DNA from 2 places in the Stenotrophomonas sp. C3(2023) genome. Region 2 is predicted to be linked to the other one. Evidence: predicted binding sites of a transcription regulator. Region 2 holds the regulator's gene; the other holds the start of a gene.
The links. Region 2 encodes FliA, which starts transcription of late flagellar genes. Its sites were predicted from a motif close to TAAAGTTTNNCNNNCNNNGGCCGATAA; they were not measured.
Positions count from the first base shown of each region.

Region 1: the regulator FliA is predicted to act here: its motif matches at 2,176-2,202, upstream of RZA67_RS14800 (GGDEF domain-containing protein).

Region 1 is NZ_JAWJLO010000001.1:3,335,510-3,340,363, reverse strand. Features, by position in the region: gene RZA67_RS14805 (phosphoglycerol transferase I) at 1-603, shown strand, start outside; gene RZA67_RS14800 (GGDEF domain-containing protein) at 617-2,140, opposite strand; gene RZA67_RS14795 (NAD-dependent dehydratase) at 2,242-2,886, shown strand; gene RZA67_RS14790 (dihydrolipoamide acetyltransferase family protein) at 3,249-4,646, opposite strand; gene RZA67_RS14785 (SH3 domain-containing protein) at 4,643-4,854, opposite strand, start outside.
Region 2 is NZ_JAWJLO010000001.1:1,977,219-1,982,072, forward strand. Features, by position in the region: gene RZA67_RS08700 (AAA family ATPase) at 1-1,210, shown strand, start outside; gene RZA67_RS08705 (MinD/ParA family protein) at 1,197-2,084, shown strand; gene RZA67_RS08710 (RNA polymerase sigma factor FliA) at 2,081-2,824, shown strand; gene cheY (chemotaxis response regulator CheY) at 2,846-3,238, shown strand; gene RZA67_RS08720 (protein phosphatase CheZ) at 3,238-3,846, shown strand; gene RZA67_RS08725 (chemotaxis protein CheA) at 3,849-4,854, shown strand, end outside.

The DNA of each region.
Region 1 (4,854 bases), 1.4 Mb from region 2:
CAGGTGGTGGTGGGCCTGCAGCATGTGCAGCCGCCGGTGCTGCTGGAATATGGCAAGGACTGGTCGCTGAAATCGGTCTATCTGGAGAACACCTCGCGGCAGTTCGAGCAGGCCGACGAAGACAGCACGCTGGCCTATGTCGACCGCTGCACGGCCTTCGAGGACGGCTCGGCCGACGGCGACTGGTGTGCGCTGCTGGTCAACCGGGACAGGGGCATCAAGCTGTACCGCGACGACCAGCTGCGTGGCGGCATCGCGGTGGATGCCCCGTTGGATGCCTTTGATGGCCCACGTCCCAGCGTGCGCCAGGCGCACATGATCACCGACAAGGGTCGCCGTACGCGGGCGGGGCAGTACATGCTGGAGCTGGTGGCCAGCACCCAGCCGCAGCGCGGCTTCTGGATCGAGGCGGTGTCGTCCAAGCGCAAGGTCGTGCTGGCCCAGCAGTGGGTGCAGCCCGATGCCAGTGGCCGCATCAACGTCAGCTTCGGACTTGACCACGAAGTGGATGACCTGGAGATCCGCGCCTGGTTGAACCACGCCGAGAAGCTGGCGGTGGATACCTTTGCGCTGGTGCCGTCGCGACGGCGCCCGCAGGGCTGAGCAGCGCGCTCGCTCAGCCGGCCTGCGCGCGGTTCTTGCCCTGGCGTTTGGCCGCATACAGGGCTTCGTCGGCGCGACGCAGCAGGTTGTCGACCGTATCGCCGGCCTGCCACTGGGCGAGCCCGGCGCTGAAATGCACCGCAACGCGCTGGTTCTGCACATCGAGCGCGCGCTGTGCCATCGAGCGCTGCAGGCGCTGCACCGTGGACATGCCATCGGCACCGGGCGTCTGCGGCATCACCAATACGAACTCATCGCCGCCGAGGCGGGCGATGCTGTCGCTGGCGCGCAGCAGCAGCTGGCACACGCCGACGAAATGCCGCAGCAGCGCGTCGCCACCTGCGTGGCCGTACGCGGTGTTGGCGGCGGCAAAGTCGTCCAGGTCGATCATCGCCACTGCCAGCGGACCCCCACCGCGCTCGGCACGGGCCAACTCCGAGTGCAGCAGTTCGTCCAGGCCGCGGCGGTTCAGGGCGCCGGTCAGCGGATCGGTGCGGACCTGGTCGGCCACGTCGCGCAGCTCCTGCTCCAGCTCGGCGATGCGCTGTTCGGCCTTCTCCACCTCCAGCCGCGCGGTGGCCAGATGATCACGGGCCTGGGCGGCCTGCGCCTGCACCTTGCCGGTGTCGTGCAGCACGTTCTGCAGCAGGCCGTTGAGGTCGGCGATGCTGCGCGCCTCGCGCAGTGCAAGGGCGTAGCTGCTGATGCGGTCGTGGTACTCGCCGGTGCTGGTGGCCATGCCATCCATGCGCTCGACGAACTCACCCATCAACCCGCGCATGGCCTGCTTGGAATCGGCGATGCCCTGTTTGAGCAGGCCCTGCTTGTAGATCACTTCGCGCAGTTCGGCACGGGTGCGCTCGATGGCGACGCTGTCCAGCGGGCCGCTGAGCAGCTGGCGCACCGCGCCCACCTGGCCCTGCAGCCAGCTGCTGTCGTCGAGCAGCTCGCTGATGTTGTCCAGCAGCAGGTCGAACAGCCCCAGCAACAGGTCGTCGCGCTCCTGCCAGCCTTCGGCGCGCACGCCGACCTGGTGGCCGAGCTCGCGCAGTGCCTGTTCCAGTGCGTCCAGCGGCTGGCCCGGCTGCCAGTGCCGCCATTGCGCGGCCTGCTGCACGGCCTGGGCACCCAGCTCGGGATCATGGCGCAGCAGGCTGGCCACGGTAACCCCGAGCACCTGGCGCAGCTGCTCACGCAGGCGCAGGCTTTCCGGCTGCCCGTCGGGCGAATGCTGTTCGATGGTGCGGATGTACTTGTCGATCAGCTGGCGCATCGCCCGGCCGTAGCGCAGCCAGTCCTCGCTGGCCAGCGCCGACTGCAGCCGGTCGCCCATGTCACCGAGTTCACCGGGCAGGGTCGCCATGCCATCGGCAAAGGCGGCCAGCAGCGCCGGTGGCGTATCTGCATGGGCAAACAGCTGGTGTAGGCTCGCACCGCTGCCGGCCAGGGTGACCCGGTTGTCGCCGGCGGCCCGCACCGACGCCAGCGGCCCGAACTGGGTACCGGGGGCAGGCAGATCATCGCGGGGATCGGGCATGGGCACATCCTGGGCAGGCAGGTACTGGTGACAGCATATCGGCGCGATGCGCGGCAGCTTGAACCGCTACGATGGGCAAGGATGCCGCAGGAGAGGTCGCGATGCGTGTGATGCTGCTGGGAGCAAGCGGACTGGTCGGCCGTGCCGTCCTGGACCGGCTGCTGGAGGACCCCCGATGTACCGCAGTGGTGGCACCCGGCCGGCGCGGTCTGCCGGTAACTGCGCCGACGCTGGAGGTGCCGGTGCTGGCCTTTGATCGCCTGCCACAGCCGCCGCAGGTGCCTGCGTGGGCACGGGTGGATGCGGTGATCTGCGCGCTGGGGACGACGCTGGCGCAGGCCGGCAGCCGCGAGGCTTTCGAGCAGGTTGACCGCAGCTACCCGTTGGCGTTTGCCCGGCTGGCGCAGGCCGGCGGTGCCGATGTGTTCGTGTTGAACTCGGCCGCTGGCGCCGATGCGGGCTCGCGCCTGTTCTACAACCGGGTCAAGGGTGCGCTCGAACAGGATCTGCGCGATCTGGGCTTTGCCTCGCTGACGCTGGTGCGACCGGGGTTGATCGGGGGCCAGCGCAGCGAGCGCCGGCCCGCCGAGCGGTTGGGGCAGATCGTGCTGGGCCTCATCGGGCCGGTGCTGCCGCGCGGCTGGCGGATCAACCCGGCAGAGCGCATCGCCGAGGCGATGGTGGAAGCCGCACTGGCACCGCTGCCCGGCGAGCACATCGTGCCCGCGCACACCCTGGCCGGGTAGTGCCGGGCTCTGCGCGGCACAGGCCGCGCGATGGTAGGTGACGACCGTTGGTCGTCACGCTTTCAGCGGTGCCGCGCGAGTGACGACCAACGGTCGTCACCTACCGGTGCATCGCGGTCTGATTGAGGCGCCACCGGGCACGGGGACCCCGCTTTGGTAGGTGACGACCGTGGGTCGTCACGCTTCATCGGGGCGTGTGACGACCAACGGTCGTCACCTACCGGTGCATCGCGGTCCGATTGAAGCGCCGCCGGGCACGGGGCCCACGCGTTGGCAGGTGACGACCGTTGGTCGTCACGCTTCCAGGGGTGCCGCGCGAGTGACGACCAACGGTCGTCACCTACCGGGTGCCGCGCCCGGCTTTACCCCGCCAGGGCCAGGTCGTCCATCATCGCGCGCAGGAAGCGGGCGGCTTCGCCACCGGTGCAGGCGCGATGGTCGAAGGTCACCGACAGCGGGATCACCTTGTGCGCTTCCACGCCGCCCATCACCGGGGTCATCTGGTGACGGGCGCGGCCGGCACCGACGATGGCCACGCACGGCGGCACCACCACCGGCGTGGCATAACGGCCGGCGAACATGCCGAAATTGGACAGCGAGATGGTGTAACCACTTAGCTCCGAGGACGGCAGCGAACGCGCTTCCACCTGCTCGCGCAGACGGTTCACGCCCTCGCGTACACCGCGTGCATCGAGCATGTCGGCGTTGCGCAGGGCCGGCACGAACAGGCCGTCGTCGGTGTCCACCGCGATGCCTACATCCACATGCGCGTGCAGCGTGCGGGTCAGTGCCTCGCCGTCGAACCAGGCGTTCATCGCCGGTACCTTCTGGCAGGCGACCACGATCGCGCGTACCAGACGTGCGGTGACATCGTTGCCCGGCTGCCAGGCATGGATGTCGGCGTCATCGTTGAGCGTGGTGGGCACCACCTTGCTGTGCGCGTCGGCCATCACCCGCGCCATGTTGCGGCGCACGCCCTTGAGTGCTTCCGGCTGGCCCATCGCGGCCACACCCGGCGGCTGGGTGCGCATCGGCTTGCCACTTGCCGACAGCGGGGCACGTGCGCTCTGCTGCGTCACCGGCGCCACTGCTGCGGCTTGAGAGGCTGCCGGTGCGGCCGCTGCCGCGGCCCGCGGCGCTGCGCTGCCCGGCTTTGCGGTGCCTGCGGCGGCGGCCTGCTTGACGTCGGCCATGGTCACCGCGCCATCGGTACCAGTGGCGTGGACCAGCGCCAGATCGACACCGAGCTTGCGTGCCATCGCACGCACCGCCGGTACCGCCTTGACGCCTCCGACGGCCACCGCCTGCTCGGTATGCACGGTATTGGAGCTCTGCATCGCACCGACCACGGTGCCGGCATCGTCACGCTCGCCTTCGGCCTTGATCGAACCGCCTTCGTCGGAGGCCACCACCTTGTCCGGCTGGCCGGCAGCGGGCTGGCCGGTGCTCGGCGTTGCCGGTGCATGGCCGTGGCTGTGGCCGGTGTCCTGGCCATCAGCGCGCTGCGGCAGGGTCGGGTCGACCTCGAAGCTGGCCAGCACCGCACCGGTGGCGATGATGTCGCCGGCGGCGCCGGACAGCTTGAGTACCTTGCCGGAGACCGGCGAGGGCACTTCCACCACGGCCTTGGCGGTCTCCATCGAGACCAGCGGCTCATCGAGCTTGATGACATCGCCTTCCTTGACGAACCACTCCACGATGGTGGCGTCCGGCAGGCCTTCGCCCAAGTCGGGCAGATTGAAATTCTTGGTCTGGCTCATGTGCAGTTCTCTTCCAGCAGTTCCAGTTCGCGGCCCGGCAGCCAGCCCGTTGCGCCATTGGCGCGCTCGGACCACCACCAGCCACCATGTTCATGATGCAGCTTGACCAGCTCGCCGCTTTCCACATCCAGTTCGCGTGCATCGTAGTCGCGCATCGCTTCGGCGCGACCCTCGTCGAGCACCTGCAACCACGCTACCGGTGCCCAGC
Region 2 (4,854 bases):
GCCATCGCTGCAGGCGTTTGCTGCCGTGGTACCCGCTGTCGACGCAGCGCCTGCGGTCCCGCCGCCCGCACTGGACCGGGCGGTATTCGTGGTCAACGATGACCAGCCCGCGCTGCCCCGCAACGACGCGCGCCCCCTGCCGCCACCGCTGCCCAGCGCCGCAGCACCGTCAACCGCCGTTGAAGGAGCGGCCAGTGCCGGCGCAGGAGCGGCCAATGATGCTGCCCTGGCGCCGGTACAGGTCCTGCCAGCATCGCTGCCCGTGGCTGCCGCCGCACCGGTGTTGACCGTGATCGAGCGCGACGACGAGGAGATGCGTCGTCTGCGCAACGAAGTGGCCGGCATGCGTACCGTGATCGAGCGCGAGATGCAGCGCTTCACCGACGAACGGCTGCGCGGCAGCGCGGTGCGTGCCGCGGCGCTGGATCTGATGGATGAGTACGGGTTTGATGCTGGCATCAGCCGCGACGTCGCCCTGCAGATTCCGCTGGAAACCGAGGCCCACCGTGGCCGTGGCCTGATGCTGGGGCTGATCTCCCGGCGCCTGCCTATCACACCGGCCGATCCGCTGGAGTCCGGCGGGGTCATCGCGCTGGTGGGGCCGACCGGTGCCGGCAAGACCACCACCATTGCCAAGCTGGCCTCGCGCTTTGCCGAAGCCAACGCTGCCCGCGATGTTGCCCTGGTCACCACCGATACCGCACGCATCGGCGCCCGCGAGCAGCTTTACGGCTTCGGCCGCCAGCTCGGCATCGCCGTGCACGAGGCCAGCAGCGGCACCGACCTGGACCAGCTGCTGGAGCGTCTGAAGGACTACAAGCTGGTGCTTATCGATACCGCCGGACTGGGCCCGCGTGACCGCACCCTCGCCGCCCAGCTGCAGTGGCTGCGGGCCGCGCCGAAGGTCAGCACGCTGCTGGTGCTGCCGGCCAACACCAGCTTCAACGACATGGACGAGGTGGTACGCCGGTTCAGCGCCGCCAACCTGCAGGGTGTGGTGCTGAGCAAGCTGGACGAAACCGGCCGCTTCGGCACCGCGCTGTCGGTGGCCGTGGACCACCGCCTGCCGATCACCTGGGTCACCGACGGCCAGGACGTGCCGGAAGACCTGCACCGGGCCAGCGCCGCCAATCTTGTACTTCGCCTTGAAGATTTGCGCCGCGCGGCCGATATGCCCTGCAACCCGGAGTTGAACCATGCCGTCGCGTGAGTACGCCAAGCTGACCACCACCTTCCCCTTGTCGGCCACCCGCAGCCAGCCGCTGGGGCCGGTACGTACCATCGCCGTCACCGGCGGCAAGGGCGGTGTGGGTAAGACGAACGTTTCGGCCAACATGGCCGTGGCGCTGGCCGGCATGGGCAAACGCACCCTGCTGCTGGACGCTGATCTGGGCCTGGCCAACATCGACGTCATTCTGGGTCTCAACCCGAAGTTCACTCTGGCCGATCTGGTGGCCGGCCGCTGCACACTGGAAGAGGTGATCATCGAAGGCCCCAACGGCCTGCTGGTGGTACCGGCCGCATCCGGGCGCCGGCACATGGCCGAGCTTGCACCGGCCGAGCATGTCGGCCTGGTCAACGTGTTCTCCGAGCTGGAGCGCGACCTGGACGTGATGGTGGTCGATACCGCTGCCGGCATCACCGACGGCGTGCTGACCTTCTGCCAGGCTGCGCAGGACACCGTGGTGGTGGTCTGCGATGAGCCGGCCTCGATCACCGACGCCTACGCGCTGATCAAGGTGCTTTCGCGCGAGCGCGGGGTGGACCGCATCCAGGTGGTGGCCAACATGGTGCGCGACCCCAATGAAGGCCGCGTCCTGTATGAAAAGCTGACCCGGGTCTGCGACAAGTTTCTGGCCGATGTCTCGCTGAACTATCTGGGCTGCGTGCCGCAGGACGACTGGTTGCGCCTGTCGGTGCAGCGGCAGCAGCCAGTGGTCAAGGCCTATCCGTCGAGCCCGTCGGCGTTGGCGATCAACGAGATCGCCCGTCGCACCGCACGCTGGCAGGCCCCGACCGAACCGCGCGGGGGCGTCGAGTTCTTCCTCGAGCGCATTCTCAAGCAGCGCGGGGTGGTGGCATGAAAGGCGCCGCACAGTACCGCGAAGTCCAGCGTACGGCGGCCAACGAGGTCATTGCCCAGCATTCGGACCTGGTGCGGCGTATCGCACATCACCTCGCGGCACGCCTGCCCGCCAGCGTGGAGGTAGATGACCTGATCCAGGCCGGCATGATGGGCCTGATAGAAGCCTCGCGCAGCTACGACGCCGAACAGGGGGCCTCGTTCGAGACCTACGCCTCGATCCGAATCCGTGGTTCGATGATCGATGAAATCCGTCGCGGCGACTGGGTCCCGCGCTCGGTGCACCGTCGCGCACGCGATGCGGCTGCCACCATCCGGCGGCTGGAACAGAGTACCGGCCGTGCCGCCAGTGCCACCGAGGTCGCCGCCGCGATGGACATGCCCCTGCCCGACTACATGCGGCTGATGGAAGACGCCTCGCGCGGGCAGGTGCTGAGCCTGGAGTCACGGATCGAAGACCAGGGCGAGCTGGACACCGCGGCGCAAGGGGGCCCCACCCCGCAGCAGGTGCTCGAGCGTGGCGAGTTCGGCCGCGAGCTGGGCAAGGCCATCGGCCTGCTGCCCGAGCGCGAACAACTGGTGCTCTCGCTCTATTACGAGCAGGAGCTCAACCTGAAGGAGATCGGCGCGGTGCTCGGCGTGAGCGAATCGCGGGTCTGCCAGATCCATGGCCAGGCAGTACTGCGCCTGCGTGGCCGCCTGAAAATCTTCGAGGCCGTCGATGCCGGTCTGGAAGAGTAAGCACAACCGAGGAATCAAGCTTTGAACAAGAACATGCGTATCCTGATCGTCGACGACTTCTCGACGATGCGCCGCATCGTCAAGAACCTGCTGGGCGACCTGGGCTTCACCAACACGGCCGAGGCCGAGGATGGGCATGCCGCGCTGTCCCTGCTGCAGAGCCAGTCCTTCGACTTCGTGGTCACCGACTGGAACATGCCGGTGATGACCGGCATCGAGCTGCTCAAGGCGATCCGTGCCGACGACAAGCTCAAGACGCTGCCGGTGCTGATGGTCACCGCCGAAGCCAAGCGCGAGCAGATCATCGAAGCCGCCCAGAACGGCGTCAACGGCTACATCATCAAGCCGTTCACTGCGCAGACCCTGGAAGAGAAGCTGGGCAAGATCTTCGAACGGCTGGCGGCAAGCGCCTGATGGACAGCATCCAGGACAAGACCGCGTTGGTGCAGCGCCTGCAGGACGCGCTGGCGGCGCTGGAAAGCGGCGACGAAGCCGCCTGGCGTCAGCAGATCGACGCGTTGGCCGCCCTGCGTACCCAGCCGATGATGGCCGGGCTGTCACGACTGGCCCGCGAACTGGGCCAGGCGCTGGGCGAACTGCCGTCGCTGCCCAGCGAGGCCGGCGAGCTGGATGATGCCTGCGCACGTCTGGACCATGTGGTGGCGATGACCGAACAGGCCACCCATCGGACCCTGGACCTGGCCGAAGAATGCCGTGGTCTGACCGAGCAGCTGCGTGACGGTGGGCTCAACGTCGACCAGGGCGCGCAGCTGGAGCGCATCCGCCACAACCTCACCGAGATCGCCCTGACCCAGAGCTACCAGGACCTGACCGGGCAGATCATCCGACGTGTCGTGGGCATCGTGCGCCGGGTCCATGAGGGCTTTGGCGCGCTCGGCCTGCCGCCGGAGAAGGCCAATGGCAACGGGCCGGAACTGGCCGGACCGGTGGTGCGCGGGCTCGATCGCCACGCAGTGTCGCAGCACGACGCCGACGACCTTCTCTCGGATCTGGGACTGTAATCATGAGCGGAATCGCGGACGACATCGCAGCAGACTTCATCATCGAGGCGCAGGAAATCCTCGATCGGCTGGGCGAGCAGCTGGTCACCCTGGAGCAGTCGCCAGAGGACAACGACCAGCTCAATGCGGTGTTCCGCGGGTATCACACCCTCAAAGGTGGCGCCGGCTTCCTCGGCATCACCGCCATGGTCGAGCTGTGCCATGCCGCCGAGGAAACGCTCGGCCTGGCCCGCTCGGGCAAGGCGGTGCTGGCCGCCCATCACTTCGACGCCGGCCAGCAGTCGCTGGACTATCTGCAGGCCATGCTCGACGCGGTCTCGGCAGGCGAAGAGCCCGGCCACGCGCCACCGGAGCTTATCGCCCAGTTCGACGTGGGTGGCGCTCCGGCACCCGCCAGCGTGGCGGCCGCCAGTGGCCCGGTCTCGGACCTGATCAGTGAAGACGAGTTCGAAGCCCTGCTCGACCAGCTGCATGGTGGCAAGGCACCGACGGCGGTGGCGGCACCCGCCGACGACGGACTGATCAGCGAAGACGAATTCGAAGCCCTGCTGGACCAGCTCCACGGTGGGGCCGCGCCCGGCGCGGTGGCGGTGGTCACGACGGCCGCAACGGCACCGCCACCGCCGCCCCCGGCAGGGGCTCCCGCCCGGCCTGCGGCCAAGCCCGCTGCCAAGCCGCTGGCCGAAGCCGAGCACACGGTGCGCGTGGATACCAAACGCCTGGACGCCATCGTCAACCTGATCGGCGAACTGGTTCTCTCGCGCAACCGCCTGAAGACACTGCGGGTACGGCTGCGCGATGAGGAACTCGACCGTGCAGTATCCACGTTGGACATTGCCACTGCCCGCCTGCAGTCGGCAGTCATGCGCACCCGCATGCAGCCGGTCGGCAAAGTGTTTTCCCGGTTCCCCAAGGTGGCGCGCGATGTGGCACGCAACCTGGCCAAGGAAGTGGAGCTGGAACTGATCGGCGCGGAGACCGAGCTGGACCGCAACCTGGTGGAAGCGC